Regions from separate parts of the Fructobacillus sp. ESL1129 genome, predicted to be linked through region 1. Evidence: riboswitches for the same ligand, from Rfam matches in the RefSeq annotation. Region 1 holds a riboswitch; each other region holds the start of a gene.
The links. A riboswitch is a leader RNA that binds a small molecule or an ion and turns the genes downstream of it on or off. The one in region 1 is predicted to bind thiamine pyrophosphate.
Positions count from the first base shown of each region.

Region 2: another riboswitch for thiamine pyrophosphate. It lies ahead of ACSYSL_RS01255 (ECF transporter S component); the one in region 1 lies ahead of ACSYSL_RS01920 (TenA family protein).
Region 3: another riboswitch for thiamine pyrophosphate. It lies ahead of thiT (energy-coupled thiamine transporter ThiT); the one in region 1 lies ahead of ACSYSL_RS01920 (TenA family protein).
Region 4: another riboswitch for thiamine pyrophosphate. It lies ahead of thiW (energy coupling factor transporter S component ThiW); the one in region 1 lies ahead of ACSYSL_RS01920 (TenA family protein).

Region 1 is NZ_CP196668.1:387,025-391,170, reverse strand. It holds gene glyA (serine hydroxymethyltransferase) at 1-829, shown strand, start outside; gene ACSYSL_RS01925 (5-formyltetrahydrofolate cyclo-ligase) at 844-1,395, shown strand; gene ACSYSL_RS01920 (TenA family protein) at 1,447-2,148, opposite strand; TPP riboswitch at 2,232-2,324, opposite strand; gene ACSYSL_RS01915 (cation:dicarboxylate symporter family transporter) at 2,459-3,853, opposite strand; gene metF (methylenetetrahydrofolate reductase [NAD(P)H]) at 3,904-4,146, opposite strand, start outside.
Region 2 is NZ_CP196668.1:246,893-251,038, forward strand. It holds gene ACSYSL_RS01245 (MFS transporter) at 1-1,333, shown strand, start outside; gene ACSYSL_RS01250 (MarR family winged helix-turn-helix transcriptional regulator) at 1,370-1,807, opposite strand; TPP riboswitch at 1,950-2,038, shown strand; gene ACSYSL_RS01255 (ECF transporter S component) at 2,130-2,696, shown strand; gene ACSYSL_RS01260 (ATP-binding cassette domain-containing protein) at 2,707-4,101, shown strand; gene ACSYSL_RS01265 (energy-coupling factor transporter transmembrane component T family protein) at 4,098-4,146, shown strand, end outside.
Region 3 is NZ_CP196668.1:257,525-261,670, reverse strand. It holds gene brnQ (branched-chain amino acid transport system II carrier protein) at 1-281, opposite strand, end outside; gene brnQ (branched-chain amino acid transport system II carrier protein) at 542-1,882, opposite strand; gene thiT (energy-coupled thiamine transporter ThiT) at 2,177-2,746, opposite strand; TPP riboswitch at 2,820-2,918, opposite strand; gene ACSYSL_RS01305 (TetR/AcrR family transcriptional regulator) at 3,013-3,657, opposite strand; gene ACSYSL_RS01300 (ABC transporter permease) at 3,687-4,146, opposite strand, start outside.
Region 4 is NZ_CP196668.1:1,282,806-1,286,951, forward strand. It holds gene ACSYSL_RS06390 (mucin-binding protein) at 1-1,301, opposite strand, end outside; gene ACSYSL_RS06395 (CPBP family glutamic-type intramembrane protease) at 1,565-2,200, opposite strand; gene ACSYSL_RS06400 (hypothetical protein) at 2,203-2,394, opposite strand; gene thiW (energy coupling factor transporter S component ThiW) at 2,538-3,041, opposite strand; TPP riboswitch at 3,167-3,270, opposite strand; gene ACSYSL_RS06410 (sugar transferase) at 3,293-4,146, opposite strand, start outside.

The DNA.
Region 1 (4,146 bases):
TCATTCAGAAACGTACGGTTTGGATCCCGAAACCGAGTTATTAGATTATGAAGCCATTTTGGCCAAGGCCAAGGCGGTTCAGCCTAAACTGATTGTGGCTGGCGCTTCGGCTTACTCACGGGCCATTGACTTTAAAAAGTTCCGAGATATTGCAGATGAAGTCGGTGCCTACCTAATGGTTGATATGGCGCACATTGCTGGTTTGGTTGCTGCAGGCTTGCACCAAAACCCGGTGGGCATTGCGGACGTGGTGACTTCCACGACACACAAGACCCTTCGTGGACCACGAGGTGGGGTCATCTTGTCGCAGGAAAAGTATGCCAAGAAGTTAAATTCCGCCATTTTCCCTGGTTCTCAGGGTGGACCTTTGGAGCACGTGATTGCAGCCAAAGCCGTTGCTTTTGGGGAGGCCATGCAGCCGGCTTTTAAGACCTATGCAGAACAGGTCATTAAAAATGCTCAGGCAATGGTTGAAGTCTTTCACGAAGCCCCAACTATCCGAGTGGTTGCTGGTGGTACGGATAACCACCTCTTCAACCTGGATTTGACAGCAACGGGTTTGACGGGGAAGGAAGCGCAAGAGCTACTTGATTCGGTCGCCATTACAACGAATAAGGAAGCCTTGCCAAACGAACAGCGGTCACCATTCGTGACGTCTGGTATTCGAATCGGAACTGCGGCCATTACGACACGTGGCTTTGACGAGGCAGCTGCTCGAAAGGTCGCCCGTTTAATTGTCGGCGCTCTGGAAAACCCTGAAGACCAAAAGGTATTGAAGGGAATTAAGCAAGATGCTGAAAAACTTGCCATGATGCACGGTATGCCATAAGTGAACTGATTAAAATGTTTGAATCAAAAGGATTAGCCAGGCGACATCAGCAAAACCGTTTAAAAAAACTGGTAGCTGATCATCCTGACAAAAAGGCGGCAGAAGAAAAGCAACTGCACCAAAAACTCTTCGCCAGTTCGTTCTGGCAGCAGGCCCACCACGTCGCTTTGACGCACGCCATGGCTTTTGAAGTCGCAACAGAACCAATTATTCAGAGGGCTTGGCAAGAGGGAAAGTTTGTCTACCTTGCCAAAGTCGAAGCAAACCGAGTCTTGTCATTTCGCTTAGTGACAAGGGAAACGCCATTGGTTCAATCAGGAAAGCTTGGCTTATGGGAACCGGCTAGCGAAGTGACCATTGCTAAAGATAATCTGGATTTAGTCATTGTGCCGGCACTGGCCTTTGACATTGTTAGCCACCATCGGTTAGGCTTCGGTGGCGGTTATTATGATTGCTTCCTATCTGATTACGAGGGGGCTTCTGTTGGATTAGTTCTTGAGGAACAAAGCGGCTTGACTTGGCCGATTAACCAGCATGATCAGGCAGTCCAGTATTTAATTAAGTAGACAAAAAGAGCAGAAACATATCAATGTTTCTGCTCTTTTTGACTGAATTCGTTATTTAGTCATTTCTAGACGACTAGCCTCTAATACTTCTTTGAAGTGCCAGTCTTGTTGGTAATAGGCCTGTTCCCAGAATTGCCACTCTAATTCGCAAGTCTTCAAAAAGAATTGGCTAGCTTCGGCTAATTCTTCCTTAGTTGCCGTTTCAGCCATTTCATCGATAAACTTGAACGTCGGACCAGCATAGTTTTCTTCATTCAGGTAAAAGTCCAAGACAGGCTTGAATGGATTGTCGGTCATGTCGGCATCTGAATCCAAAATGTGTCTCGTAAACTCAAGATAGGTCCATGGTGTTGGGGCAAAGGCAGCCAACAAGTAGAACATGTTTCCTGAAAGAACGGCTTGATCTAAATGGGCTTCATACAAATAGGCTTTGGGAGAAGGGATGGCGTTTTTCATGTCTTCCATCTTGACGCCCGCTTGCTCACAGAACGTATCGTACGCATCACACTCGGCGTCCAAAATGACTTCAATAATTCCCCAGAAAAAGCGAACTTGTTCGTCAGTTTTGCTCATTCGAATGGCCGAAGCCCAAACTTCGCGCAACTTCTTTAAGAAGAGATAGTCCTGTTGGACGTAGCTAATCAACGCTTCCTTTGGAAGGTCGCCCTTAGCCAATCCTTCGACGAAAGGATGCTTGTTGATGGCATCCATAATCGGCTTGGCCTGTGCCTGTAGTTGTTCTGAAAATTTCATGTTTCCTCCGTCTGTCCAACGGGTAGCCGCAAAAAAGCACTTTCCACGCTTGGCAGAAAGTGCTGACACTGAATCCATTCAAAAAAGATCAAGTGACCACGTTCCTACGCTAGTATTAACTAGAATCAGGTTCAATGGGTATCATCTCAGCCGTATTGGCACCCCAGTGGACATTTTTTATTTTGTAGCTTTGCTACTCCATTAAGATAGCATATTCAAGATGGTTTTGTCGACTGTTTTTTAGAAGGGTTGAGACAGACTTTTTGCAATAACAAAAAAACCACCACGACGGTGGCTTTTTTCAGTGACATTAATCGATGATAAGTGTTGACTTGGATTGGGCCTCTTCTAATACTTTCGTATCAAGTAAGTGGTTGTGTTTGGCGGTTAATAAACCAGCGATGATGCTATCGTTTACGTTCACTAAGGTCCGACCCATGTCGACAATTGGATCAACAGCGATGACCAATGCCATGATGCTGAGAGGAAGATTCAGTGTTCCTAGGACAATCAGACTGGCGAAGGTAGCACCACCCCCTGAACCAGCAACACCAAAGGAGGCGACGGTTACGACAGCAACCAACGTGATCACAAATTGTGGGGAGAGAATGTTCGTTCCAGAAAGGGTGGCGGAAATGGCAGCCAGAATAGCTGGATAGATACCAGCGCAACCGTTTTGACCGATTGACAAGCCGAAACTGGCTGAAAAGTCGGCAATGCCGGGATTCACGCCGAGTTGATTCTTTTGAATATCGATATTTAATGGGAGGACGCCGGCCGAACTACGTGAGGTGAAGGCAAAAATTAGTGCTGGCCAGACTTTCTGATAGTAAATGATTGGGTTAATGTGGTTCAAGATGAGGAGCACGGTATGCACAACCAAAACAAGGACTAGGGCGAAGTAAACCGTAATGATGAAAATACCAAGGCTAGTAATCGTTTTCAGGCTACTAATTGCTACGGTTTTGGTCATTAACGCAAAGATACCGTATGGTGTTAACGAAATAATGATGCGCACCAATTTTGTTATAATTCCGTCAATCACTTCAACACCGTAGGCAAAGGAATTCGCTAACTTTTCGTTTTCCTTTCGTAACCGAAGGTAAGCAAGGCCAACCAAAAAGGAAAAAATAACGATGGCGATGGTACTGGTTACTCGGCTTGCTGACAGATCTGCAAAAATGTTTTTGGGAAGGAAAGAAACGATTTTTTGTGGCACCGTTTGCTCAGTTAAAGTCGATTGCTTTTGGCTAAGGACGGCGAGTGTGTCAGAGTTTGCCGCGTGGCTGATAAACGACGAGCCCTTCAAATGGAAGAGACTGACCGAAAGGGTGCCGATTAGGGCAGCAATGGCCGTAGTTCCTAACAAAACTAAGAGAACGTTTAATGTGATCTTCAAGAAATTTTTATTTGTGTCGAGTTTTGTAAAAGCAGCAATGATCGATATCAAAATCAACGGAGCAACCAGTACTTGCAGGAGGGCTAGGTAGCCGTTGCCAACGATGTTAATCCAATCGACAGCTTGCAAGACACTTTGATTTTTGGTTCCCCAAATGATTTGAGTCACGATGCCAAAGGCGATTCCTAGCACCAAACCCAGTAGTACGATTCGATTAAAACTGACGCCTTTCTTTTGTAAAGCGGCCAACCCAAATAAAATGAGAATGGCCGCACTGACGATGATGATTGTGGTTGTAATGGACATAGGTGCTCCTATTATTTTTTCAAGTGATAACTGTACGAGGAATGCTGAACCTAGCCATGAACACGTTCTTTTTCAACAAAAGTCCTTTGGTTTTGACTAACCTTTTGGTCGGGAAGTAGGTTTTTGATAGCATTCCAAATGTGTCGAGTATTTTCCATGTTGTTCATGGTATAGAGGTGAATTCCGTCAACGCCATTGGCAATCAAGTCAACAATTTGGTCAATTGCGTAGGCGAGCCCCGCATCGCGCATGGCGACGGGGTCGTCTGCGTAACGCTCGGTAATGGCCAGGAA
Region 2 (4,146 bases), 140 kb from region 1:
CAAGAGTAAAGGAGCGAATCGCTCACTTTCGCCAGATCAGGTTAAAACTGAATATAAGCGCCGTCAATTAGGTGTCTTACTGGCAACGTCGTTTTCATATATTGGGTACTACATCATTCGTTTGGTATTTACAACCGAACAAGTGTCCATTATGAAGAATTATGGTTTTGACATTGGTCAGGTAGGGCTAATCTTATCGACCTTTGGTGTTGGGTACGGTATCTCAAAAATCTTCATGGGAGCGCTGGTTGACCGGCTAAATGCACGTTGGTTCTTGGCCGCTGGGTTATACCTATCTGCCTTCTTTAACTTATTGATTGGCTTTACGCAATCATTCCCGGTCATTTTGGTATTGATGACGTTGATTGCCATTACGCAAGCAATGGGGGCTCCAGCCTGTCAACGCCAAATTTCTATTTGGTTTTCCAAGAAAAGTCGTGGGACGGCTTATTCCATTTGGTCTTCTGCCCATAACGCCGGTGCCTTTTTCTGTGTCCTATCAATTGAAATGGCGACTTTCTTATTTGCTGGGTCGTTAACGGCCGTCTTTATTGTCGCATCTGTGATTTCAGCTGTTTTAGCGACGTTGATGCTTTTGATTAACACGGATAAGCCTGAAAGCGTGGGCTTGCCAGATATTGGGACTTATTCTGGCTATGTTGAAGTGGACGCAAACGGTGAAAAAGCAACAAAAGATACAGCTTCTGTGCCATTTATGCAGACTTTTGTTCATAGTATTTTGTTGAATAAAGTCGTTTGGCTGGTGACGTTGGCTTCCATGTCCTTTTACATCGTGCGGTATGGGGTCATGTCGTGGATTCCTTCTTACTTACCAACGAAGGGCTTTTCCGTTACATGGGCAAAGTGGTTTGTTGGAATTTTTGAAGTTTCCGCGGTTCCCGGTGTGATTGCACTTGGTGCACTATCTGACTTTTTCAACGGACGGCGTGCCTTAATCTGTTTGATTTCAGCGCTGGGATTGCTAGGCAGCTTAGTTTTGTACTTTACGACTGCTAACCAAGCCGTTTTGGTGGTTGTTCTCTTCTTAATGGGAACGTTGATTTATACACCAATAACCCTTGTTGGTTTGATGATTAATGAAGCGGTGCCTAACTATGCTGTGGGGTTGTCAGCCGGATTCATGGGCTTCTTCCAGTACATTTTTGGTGAAACAATTGCGACGGCATTGATTGGGTCTTTGGTTCGTCAACACGGTTGGTCCATGGCGTCGAACGTCATCTATGGAGCGGCTATCTTTGCAATTGTACTTTTGATTTTCTTGGTTTTCCAAGAACGTAGGGTACGAGCACTCGAAGCGTCGGTTAATCAATAAAAATAAAAAGGCTGAGCGAAAGGCTCAGCTTTTTTACTACAATCGATTTTTAACATCCTGCATTAATGCCCGACGATTGGGGTTTTGGTCTTTCCAATAGTCTTTTTCAAAGTCATGGAGAATTTGGAGAGCTTCTGCTAGTCGTTTTTGACCGTTTTGATTAATCGAGAGGGCTTTTGTTCGCAACTTCTTTTTACCAGGAAAACGATCAAGATAATCTGCCCGAGCTAATTTAGTAATGATGGCAGAGGCCGTCATGGGATCAATGTTGGCAGCCTTGGCAACCATAACCTGCGTCACTTCTTCTTCGTGATTATTGAGGTCCTGCAGGGCGGCTAATACCTGGACCTGTGGATGGGTGAGTCCGATGCGACGGAGTTGTCTTTTAATTTGACGAAACCAGTCCGTATAGAGGGCGAAGAAGACCTGAGAATTGGAGTTTTGAAATGATTGTAATTCATCGTTGAATGTCATTTTAGTAGCACCTTTAAAAGAATAAGTATGCTTATAATATAATGCTTTCCCTTTGACTTTTCAAGCCGTTATGAAAAAATATTTCGTTGGAAAACTTGTTAACGTGGTGGCTTCTTGGTATATTAAGTCTGTATTTAATTGCATACAAGAACTGGGGTACCTTTTTGGTTGAGATAAGACCCATTGAACCTGTTGGTTAATACCAGCGTAGGGAGTTCGCACAAGCTTTTTTGAGATCACTCGTGCTGGATTCCGTCCAGACGAGTGATTTTTTTATTGCATTGCGTTGTCAATGGTCCCCCTGATAAAAAAGGAGGAAAGCATGAAAAATACACAGTGGAAATTACGGGATGCCATCTTATTGGCTTTGATTGGGATTATTTTCTCGGTCATTTACTTTTTGATGGATCCGATGTATCAAATTATCTCCGGCGCATTAACGACCGTCGGCTTACAGGCCTTTGCTGGTGAACTAACCATCGGGGTTTGGATGATGGCTGGTCCCTTGGCGGCCTATGTTTTGAAAAAGCCGGGAACGGCTTTGTTAGCTGAAATGATTGGGGCGGCCGGAGAAATGTTCCTCGGTGGTTACTGGGGTGTTGCGACTTTGCTTGCTGGGTTGATCCAGGGAGCGGGTTCTGAACTTGGTTTCACCCTAACGGCCTATAAGAACTGGAAGCTTGGTCTCTGGTTGTCAACGCTGACGGGAACGGTTGTGACCTTTGGCTGGCAGTATCTTCAGTCAGGTTTCGGTAACTACCACTTCGGAATGCTGCTTTTGCTCTTTGCTGTTCGCTACCTCTCCATCTTCTTCTTTGCAGGTGTTTTGGTGAACTGGATTGAGAAGTTGTTGGATCGTTCAAAGTTTCTGCGTACGGATAACGATTAAGGGGAGAGTGATGACCCTAAAAGTTTCGGATGTTTGTTTTACTTACCGTAAAGAAACGCTTTTTTCAGACTTTTCGATTGAAATGGCTAGTGGGGACTTTATTTTATTGATGGGTCCATCTGGCTGCGGTAAGTCTACGTTGTTAAAAACGATGGCCGGACTGTACCCCCAGTATGGGGGTAAAATTACTGGTCAAGTCACCATCGATGGACAGGCGTTGACCGACATTCCTGCCAATAAGCGGGCCGGTTTGGTCGGACTATTGTTTCAAAACCCACGCGAGCAATTTGCGATGACAACGGTTGAAGAAGAGTTTATCTTCACCATGGAAAACCTGCAGCTGGCTCCTGATACGATGTCCAACAAGATTGATCGGGTACTGACTAAAGTAGGCCTGACTGGTTTTCGCAAACGATTGTTAAGTGAGTTATCAGGTGGTGAGCTTCAAAAAGTCGCGTTAGCGGAGGTCCTTTTAACAGGAGCAAAATACCTCCTGTTGGACGAGCCTTTTGCCGCCATTGATCCACAGGCAAGGGTGGAGCTTCAACAGCTACTGAAATCTTTGACTAACGAAGGCTATGCCATCTTTGTTTCTGATCATGACGATCATGGTTATTTGGATAAAATGACGGCTTTCTATCAATATCAAAAACAGCATTTTACCGAAGTTGCTCAGGCAGATTGGCCAAAGAAAGTGGCCAGTCAAGTTGTTGCCGTCCAAAAGGAAACACTGGGTCGACCAATTTTCCAGCTAAAACAACTGGTATTGGAAAATGATCAGCGCTTGCTCATTGAACAGGCACAGTTAGAAATGAAGTCCGGCGAATGCACGTTAATTACTGGACCCAATGGTTCTGGTAAGTCTTCTTTCCTGAAGGCCTTAGCCCGACTCCAAAAGGCAGAGGGGCAATTAACTTACCTCGGCCAGGACTTTCACCGTTGGAAGAAAAAAGACTATTATCGGCAAGTGACCTTAGCTTTTCAAAGTGCACTTGACCAGTTTTTAGACATTACAGTATCTGAAGAGCTTCAACAGGTGCAAAAAAACACCTACCAAAAGAACTACTGGTCGACGGAAAGAATCGAAAGAAGCCTTCATGCACTCGGCTTAGCGGGACTAGGTAATCGATCGGTTTACACACTTTCCGGTGGGCAACAAAAAAAGCTCCAATTGCTTTTAATGCTCGTGATGGCTAGTCCCGTCTTACTATTGGACGAACCCTTTGCTGGCTTAGACGAACAATCCGTTGGGGTCGTTTTGGCTCTCCTTAAAGAAGTGAGGCGAGACCTAGACGTGACGTTGGTTATTGTTTCACACCAAATCGCTCCGCTAGCTCCGATTGTGAACCGGCACTTAGCGCTTGAAAATGCGGAGTTCGTGGATAAAGAGGGGGTGGCCATATGATGAATGCCAGTCAGCGGTTATTCTTAGCCTTACTACTGTCACTTG
Region 3 (4,146 bases), 130 kb from region 1:
GTGAAGTGGATTGCCACCAGCACAACCGTTCCAAACCAAGGGGCGACTGGCTTGGCAATGTCATAGACGGACTTGGAATCCGTTAAAGAAACCGCCAACATGGCCAGGAATGGCAACAAGGCACCTGTCAAAAGGAAGCCAAGCACGGCGGGCAGCCAGTTATGACCGGCGAGTTGTCCCAATTGAACTGGGAAGATCAAGTTTCCGGCACCAAAGAACATACCGAAGATGAGCGAAGCAACCAAGAAGAGCTGCTTCGTTGTTAATTTCTGATTTTCCATTATGAAAAACTCCTTTAATTTTTCATCTTAAGTTTTTTGACAAATAAAAAGACCAGCTACGCAAAACGCAGCTGGTCAACATTCATTCGCTCAGCCGCCTATCCGTTTTTGGATAGGCAGACCAAAACATCAGCACCTATCCCTATGGAATAATAATGCTGATAATAATGGCTTGGTTGTTTTGGAATGAATTCGTCATTTGTTTACTCACTTAATTTGATAAATCAATTAAAACATAATGAGAAAAACTTGTCAATTCTTTAGGCGGTTTGCTTCCGTTGAATGGTCTGCCATACCATGGCTACCAAAGCACCAATAATCGCTGGTAGTACCCAGCCAAAGCCTTCAGCAGCCAATGGAATGATGGCATGGTAAACATCAGCCACCTGAAGCGCCCAATTGGTTGACTTGGCGGGTGAAGCCAACAAACCATCTAGCAAAGCCGGGATGGTAATGAAGGCCATCACCGTCCGGTACATGATGGGGCTTTGCTTCACCCACTTATTCAAAACGGCCAAGATGGTTAGCGCCAGTGTGAATGGATAGATAATCATCAAGGCAGGAATTGAAAAGGCAATGATTTTAGTCAAACCAGCATTTGCAGTAATAAACGATCCGATGGTGATAACACGCAACCAGTTTTTGTATGAAATCTTTGGAAAGACTTTATGCAAATCTTGTGAGAAGGAAGCTGACAAGCCCATCGCCGTCGTGAAAACAGCTAATGTAACAATCAGACCCGTCATCAAAATACCGACGTTTCCCGTGTAGTGAATGATAACGTTCGATAAAGCCGTTCCCCCATTATCAGAAACTGGCATGATGCCCAATGATGTTACTCCTAAGAGTGCCGTGGCGATGTAAATCAGTGACTCTAATAAGATGGCCAGCAATCCTGACTTAGCCAGAAGCTTTGGTACCTGCTTGTCGGAGAACCCCATGTTCTTAACGGCGTAAACAACTGAAACCGCAAAGGCTAGGAGGGCCAAACAATCCATTGTGTTATACCCTTCCAGGATTCCTTGGAAGGCTGGAGCGACTTTGTAGGCACCAGACACCTTCTGGTCCAAGCCACCCATCGGCATGATTAAGGCAAGCAGTAAAATCACTGCCAACAGAATCAAGAACAGTGGGTTCAAGTACTTACCAACCCACTTCGTTAAGTTCGACTCTTTCAAAGTCAATCGGTAAACCATCAAGAAGAAGATGGCTGAAAAAATCAACATGGCGAGTTGCTGATAGGCCGTTGGAATCAATGGCGCAATTCCCATAGCAAAGGCCGTGGCCGCCGTACGTGGCGTGGCAAAGAGTGGCCCTAATGAAAAGTGAATGGCCACAACCATGATGGTTGCAAACCAAGGAGCCACTGGCTTGGCTATGTCAAAAACCGACGTTGACTTGGTCAAAGCCATCCCGAGCATTGCCAAGAATGGTAGCAAAGCCCCGGTTAAAAGGAAACCAGAGATGGCGGGCCAGACGTGGCCACCCGCCAACTGTCCCAGTTGAACGGGGAAAATTAGGTTGCCAGCCCCGAAAAAGAGACCGAAAATTAGTGATGTGATTAGTAAGAGCTGTCGCTTACTCGCTCGTTGTTCTTGCATGGTAATACTCCTCATTTTTTTGAAACTCGTTAATCAAAACAAACAAAAAAGCCAGTTGCGTTAAGCAACTGGCTTCGTCAATGACTCAATCAGCTGCCCATCCTAATGTCGGATAGGCAGGCCAAAAATCAGCACCCTATCCTAACGGATAACGACGCTGACGACGACGGCTGAATTGTGAGTCAAAAAATTGTTCATGATTTTTCTCGTTTCATTTGATACTCACATTAAAACAAAATGAGATTGCCTTGTCAAGACTTTTTATGAAAATGTGCTTACTAAAGTCATGAAAGCTCAATCAACCGTAATCATCTTTGGATAAACACGGGCAATGATGACCAAGACAACTGCTGAGGCAATAAAGGATGGTAACATGTACGATCCGTTATAAAGAGTGGAATACAACCAAACACCCTCGCCCTTTGGTGCGTATTGGCCAAAGAAAATGACGGCTGACAGCATATGGGACAAGAAACGCAGGAAAGATCCCACGAAGACCCCAGCAATCAACCAGAGCGTCCCCTTTCCCATTTCCTTGTTCACAAAGGCCTTCTTAACCATTGGGACAGTCACAGCTGTGAAACCGACCAACCCGAAAGCCAATGGGTAATCCAGGAACGCCTGAAAAGGTGTCAAAATATAGGCACCTAAGATTAACTTGATGAGTCCAAACAGAATTCCGACTGTTAAACCACCCTTATAGCCATAACGATACGCCATAATCATCGTTGGTACCATTTGAAATGAAATGGAGCCACCCTCACCCCAAAGACGAATTGACCAGAAACTCAAGACAACGGATAAGGCGATGAAAAGCGCCAATTCCGTGATAAAACGTAAATTTTGCGACTGCGTGTTCTGCATTTTTTTCTCCTCTTAGTGCATCAGTCCACAAAAAAACAACCATCCGAAACAGCAAAAGCGAACGGACGGTTGTCTTAATCTTTTCTGTTTTCCCTACGCGTGTCTTAACACAACAGGTTCGAAGGGTCGGCTTGCGCACTCTCAGCTCCAAAGAGCTCCCCTAAACGGACGTTATTTATTTGTTATCACCATTATAACCAGGTCCAAGCGCTTTTGACAAGCCATCACACAATAAAAAAGTCGGTTGCTTTTGCAACCGACTCCGTCTAATTAATCTGATAAATTCCCGCTAAAATAATTTGACGTGTTTGCTCCAGTCGCTGTTCAATAGCAGATCCCGACAACTGTAGACCCATGCGCTGCTCCTCAATAAAGATGAGTAACATCTGTGAGGCAACCAAGCGAAGGATATCCTGCCCTGATAATTTAGCATCCGGGCCAGCTAGTTCCTCAATGATTTTAGTAATGAACCAAAACTTATCCGTCAACGCATTTTCTAGTTTTTTCATTAAAGTCTCGTCCACCATTAATTGCGCAACTAAGATAATCAAGACATCTTGATTGGAATCCATGAACCGAAAGCGGTCATGCAAAACAAAGGATAAAAATTCTTCAAATGACTCGTGCCCAGCTGCATCCTGTAATTTTGCAACAAATTCATCACCATACTTTGGCAACAGATTTTCAATGGCCAAATTTAAAATCTGGTCGAGCAACCCCTCTTTATTTTTAAAGTACTTGAAGATGACTGCCTGACTAACACCAGCTTCCTTGGCGATGGCCGCAGTCGATGTACTGGCGTACCCTTGGCTCGCAAACAATTGAATGGCTGCTTGAAGAACTTTCTTTTGAGAAGGGGTCACCTTTTTTTCTTCAGATAGCTTCACAAAATCTTGAACAATTTGATCCATTTTGCCACCCCTTTTTCAGACTGAATCCATTATACCTTACGATAACGACGCAGACCAAAGATGTTCAATGCCGTCAAAACGACTAAGAAAATAACCAAGGCGACAATCTGTCCAGAAATGGCTGAGAAACCCTGTCCCTGAAGAACAACAGTGTTCATTGCATCAGCTGCGTACTTCATTGGCAAAATATCGCCAATGGCTTGTGCCCAGGAAGCCATGGAATCAAACGGAATAATTCCTGAGAAAATCATTTGTGGCACAACAACGATTGGAATGAATTGAATCATCTGGAACTCTGACGCGGCCAGCGTTGAAACTAAGAGCCCCAGCGCCAAGGCAACCATTGCTAACAAGACATTGATGAGGAAGAGTAACCAAACAAAACCAAGCACCTCAACGTGAAGCAGTGTAATCGTAAAGGATACAATCACGGCCGTCTGCAAAACCGCAATCAGCGCATAAGACAACATGTAACCAAAAACGATTTCA
Region 4 (4,146 bases), 490 kb from region 1:
GATTGGCCGTTGAGCGTTGGGTTTTGATATCGGTTGTCATCCAGTGTTTGGGCAATGGTAACAGCTTCAAAAGCTGAACCGGAATCGCCATCAGCTACCCAGTTGCCGTATTGGGCATAGTCAGTACCCGGTAAAGTCGTCTTCGTGCGGTGAAAGTGAAGCGTTTGCGTAATCGGTGTGGTGCCCTCAATTTGTTGACCTCGGGCATCAACCTGATTGATTGTTCGGGTAACCGTTTTTTGCTCGGTTTGTGTAGCTAATGTTCCCCAAACATACCAATCAGCAGTTTGCTTACCGGTGTTGAAAAGACTTTGGTAATCTGCAGTGGAAAGAATGTTTCCCTTTGGATTAACTAACGTACCACCGTTGACCGCCATAATGGTTGAATAGCGGTCGCCAAGACCGGCATTGTTATCAAAATGAGCTTCTGGTAACTTGACGTTAATCAGTTGGCCGTTGCCAATTTGATCAAACATCATTTTCATGCTAGTCACATGTGTTGTATTAAAGGAAGAAATGTTCAGCGAAGAAAGAGAAGACGATGCCCGGAACATATAGTCCATAACCGTCACGTTACTGGTATCCCATGAACGAAGGTCAAGTGACTTTAGATTACGCATCCAACTGAACATATCCGACATGTTCGTGACTTTTCCGGTGTTAAAATTGGAGACATCAAGGCTCGAGACGCCAATGCCGTTGAACATGACCATCATGTTGGTCACGTTTGCCGTATTAAAGTGGCTAACGTTTAGGGAACTAAGTGCCTTATCCCCCGTAAACATCCAGGACATGTCCGTGACTTTGTCCGTGTTCCAAGTCGACAGGTCGAGCGAAGTCAACGCATAATCACTGTTAAACATGGCATTCATACTTGTCACTTGACTAGTATCTAGCTTGTCGAGACCAGTAATGTCTTGTAAATACACCAATTGTGCAAACAAATTCGTTGAATCAGCCGGTGCCTGAACGCGTTCGGTGAAGACAATATGCTTCAGATGTGGGAATTGCTTACTCAAGCGACTGGTGCTGACCGTTGGCAGCGTACCGCCGCTAGTAAAGGTTAGCGTATCAGTAGCAGTATCATAGGTGTATGAAACTTGTCCAAAGGTTGTATGACTATCGGCGCTCACAAAAGAAGCGCTGCCGGGGAGAGCGTGACTAGCAGCCTCAGGCATGGCCAAGGAAGCACCAAACAGTGTTAAGGAAGTTAGGGACAAGACAACCCAGTTCTTTTTAACCTTATGTAACACTTTTCGTTCTTTATTTTGATAATTAAATGGTGATTGATGATTCATCATATGAATCACTCCTTTTGGAATCAGTTCAAATTTTTTAGTAAATTAGAATACACAGTCAAAGTAATTGTAACATTAGAAAAGGTGAAGATTAGATTTTTACTCTTTAATTATACATTTTTTATCATTTTGAGCAGAAAGTATTATTTTAGACTGAATGGGTGGAATTTGCAATGAAAGTGTTAGCAATGAAAATTTGATTTTATTTTAAATAAAAAAGGTTGCACAAGTTTGGTACATGTGCAACACTTTTTGGTTGATAATTGCTATAAAAATGCTAACAACATAATGATCACATCGAAGGTAAAGTGAACACTGATAGAAGCCCATATTGATTTTGCCTTGAACCATGAAGTGATAAAAAAGATGTCGGTGAAAAACATTATTAGCAATGTGAAAAAAGACCATTGATAAGTATTTCCGTGTGCAAAAGCGAAAAGCATAGCCGTTAATATACCACTGAGAATAATGCCATTTTTATAGTTACTTAGTCGATAATAAAAAGTTGAAAAAACCGTAATTGAAAACAGTTCTTCGAGAATGACTTGGAAAAACATTGGTATGATCAGAAGTAAATATGCTATCTTATTCTGACTATTGTCCATATTAACTGATAAACTATGTTGCGTAAAAATATGGTTACCAAATAAAGAACTTAAGGTAAAAGCTAAAACGAACTGTGCGATGATGGCGCCACAAGTTAAAAGAATTGCTTTTGGAACAAAGGAAGGTTGAAAGAAGCGGAAGATTCTCTTTAAACCCTTTTTTCTAAAAAGAAAACAGTAGACGGGTACAAAGATTAATAGGTCAATCATCTCTCTTTGAACGAAGTACATCAGAACCAGGAGTAGTAGCCATACATATGCAAATGGAAGGGCTTTTTTATTGTATTGAAACCACATTGTTAATCCCTTTCCTTACTTTCTTTATTTGAAGAACCGTAAATCACTAGGATGGCAGCAAAAAATGTGATGAGATCAATTGTGTATTGAACTGCCTGTGTGACTGGATGGAAATATAGCCACAATTTTAAAAGAAGTCCGAATATCGTTATGGTGCTCAGAATGTTGTAGTACTCATAGATTTTCTTTTTCATTTCTCTCTCCTTCATCAGGGGAACTACTTATCAGAATAACATAGATTTTTTGGAATCATGTTAAGAAAAATTTGAATCGTAGCTGCCAGCCAGGGAATGCTTCATTAAAAGGAAAAAGGTCGGAACAATTTGTTCCGACCTTTTTATGAATTAATTTTGGCTTTCATTCTGTCGATAAGGCCATTCTTTTTTGTTAATAGAATCGTAAGCAAACCGAGCAGGCTCCCAACCGCTGCTGATGGCAGGAAGAAAGGAATTAGTTGTGCCCAATTGCCTGCCTTCATGCCATAGAATGTCACCATGAATGGGTAAGAAAGTAACGCGCCCAAAATACCTGAGCCAACCATTTCACCAATGGCAAGTAAATAAACATTTTTTGTTTTTCGATAGAGATATCCAGCGAGTAGTGGGCCGATGATTCCACCGGTAATGGCCATGATGGTTCGACCAGACAGCATGCGTAAAGAGCCACATATAAGGGCAGCAGCCATCCCGTACCAAGGACCGAGCAGATAAACGGCCAAAACATTGACGAAGTGTTGGAAGGGGGCCATTGCTGGAAAGACGACGGCTGTGTTCAAAACATAGGCCAAAGCAGCAAGAATAGCGGTTGCCATCATTTTTTTTAGTGATGAACGTTTTTTCATGTTGTGATTCCTTTACTGTTCCAAATGAGTGATGTAAGAAGCTTTGAATATAGAAGGAATCATGCCGAAATAGCCCTCCTTTCTGGTCTTTTTATCCACAAAAAAGACGCCTGAAAAGGCGTCCATATCAACGTGGGAAATTCCTACGACGGCATGATCCGTATCAGGTCAATGGGTCGGTAATCGATTACCCTCTCAGCCCGTCACACGGACTCCCCAAAGATTATTTTAGCAGGAAAAAGAAGTGTTGACTATCTAAAATAATGTAGCACCTTTTCTAACACTGCCTTAGTAAAGTAGCCCTCACTGATGCGCTTTTGGAAGAGACGACTATTTTCTTGGAAAGTTAGGTAATCAGCTGGACGAACTGCTCCAACCAATTGAGTTAGATCTGAAAGATCGTCAATGGTCATACCAAGTTGGTTGGCCCTCACGATGTCGCCTAGGTAGGATTGTGACCAAGCAATCAGGGGTAATCCGGCTTTTAAATAAAGGGAGGCTTTGTGTGGCGCGTTGACTTTGGTGTAAGATTGAAAAAATTTATCCTCATAGTTTGAGTCCCAAAGAAGGCCGAAACCAGATGAAAAAGCCGTTGTGATTTCTTCGGGATCAAAGGAACCAACCCAGTTAATGCTTTTTGGTAGGACAAGGTCCTTCCACCGTTTGGGGCGAGAGCCGAAAAGATTCAGCTTGGGGCCTTGATAATGTTGGAGCCATGGGGCTTTTTGCCAAGTACCAGCGTAGTTAATTTCCTTTTTAAAAATTGGGTTCAGTGCTGGCGTTGGCCCTAAGTAGTCGAAGAGTTGAATGGTTTCCGTAGGTGTGGTCACTCCGTGTTGCTGCAAAGTCGAGGCCATTGGTTGACTGTGGGCGATAATCAGATCAGCACACTGTGCCAACTCCCATTCCCAGGCATGTTCACGGTTGACTCGTAAAGGTTCGAAGTCGTGGATGAGTAGCACGTACTTTGCCCCCCTTTGTTGAATGGCTCGTTGAAAGTCTTGTTCAAAAGCTTGCGACATATAGGTTGGAAATTGGTGAACAACAATATCATTTTTACCGACTTTGTCGAGAAAAGTATGGATTTTTTGGTGACGGATTTCAG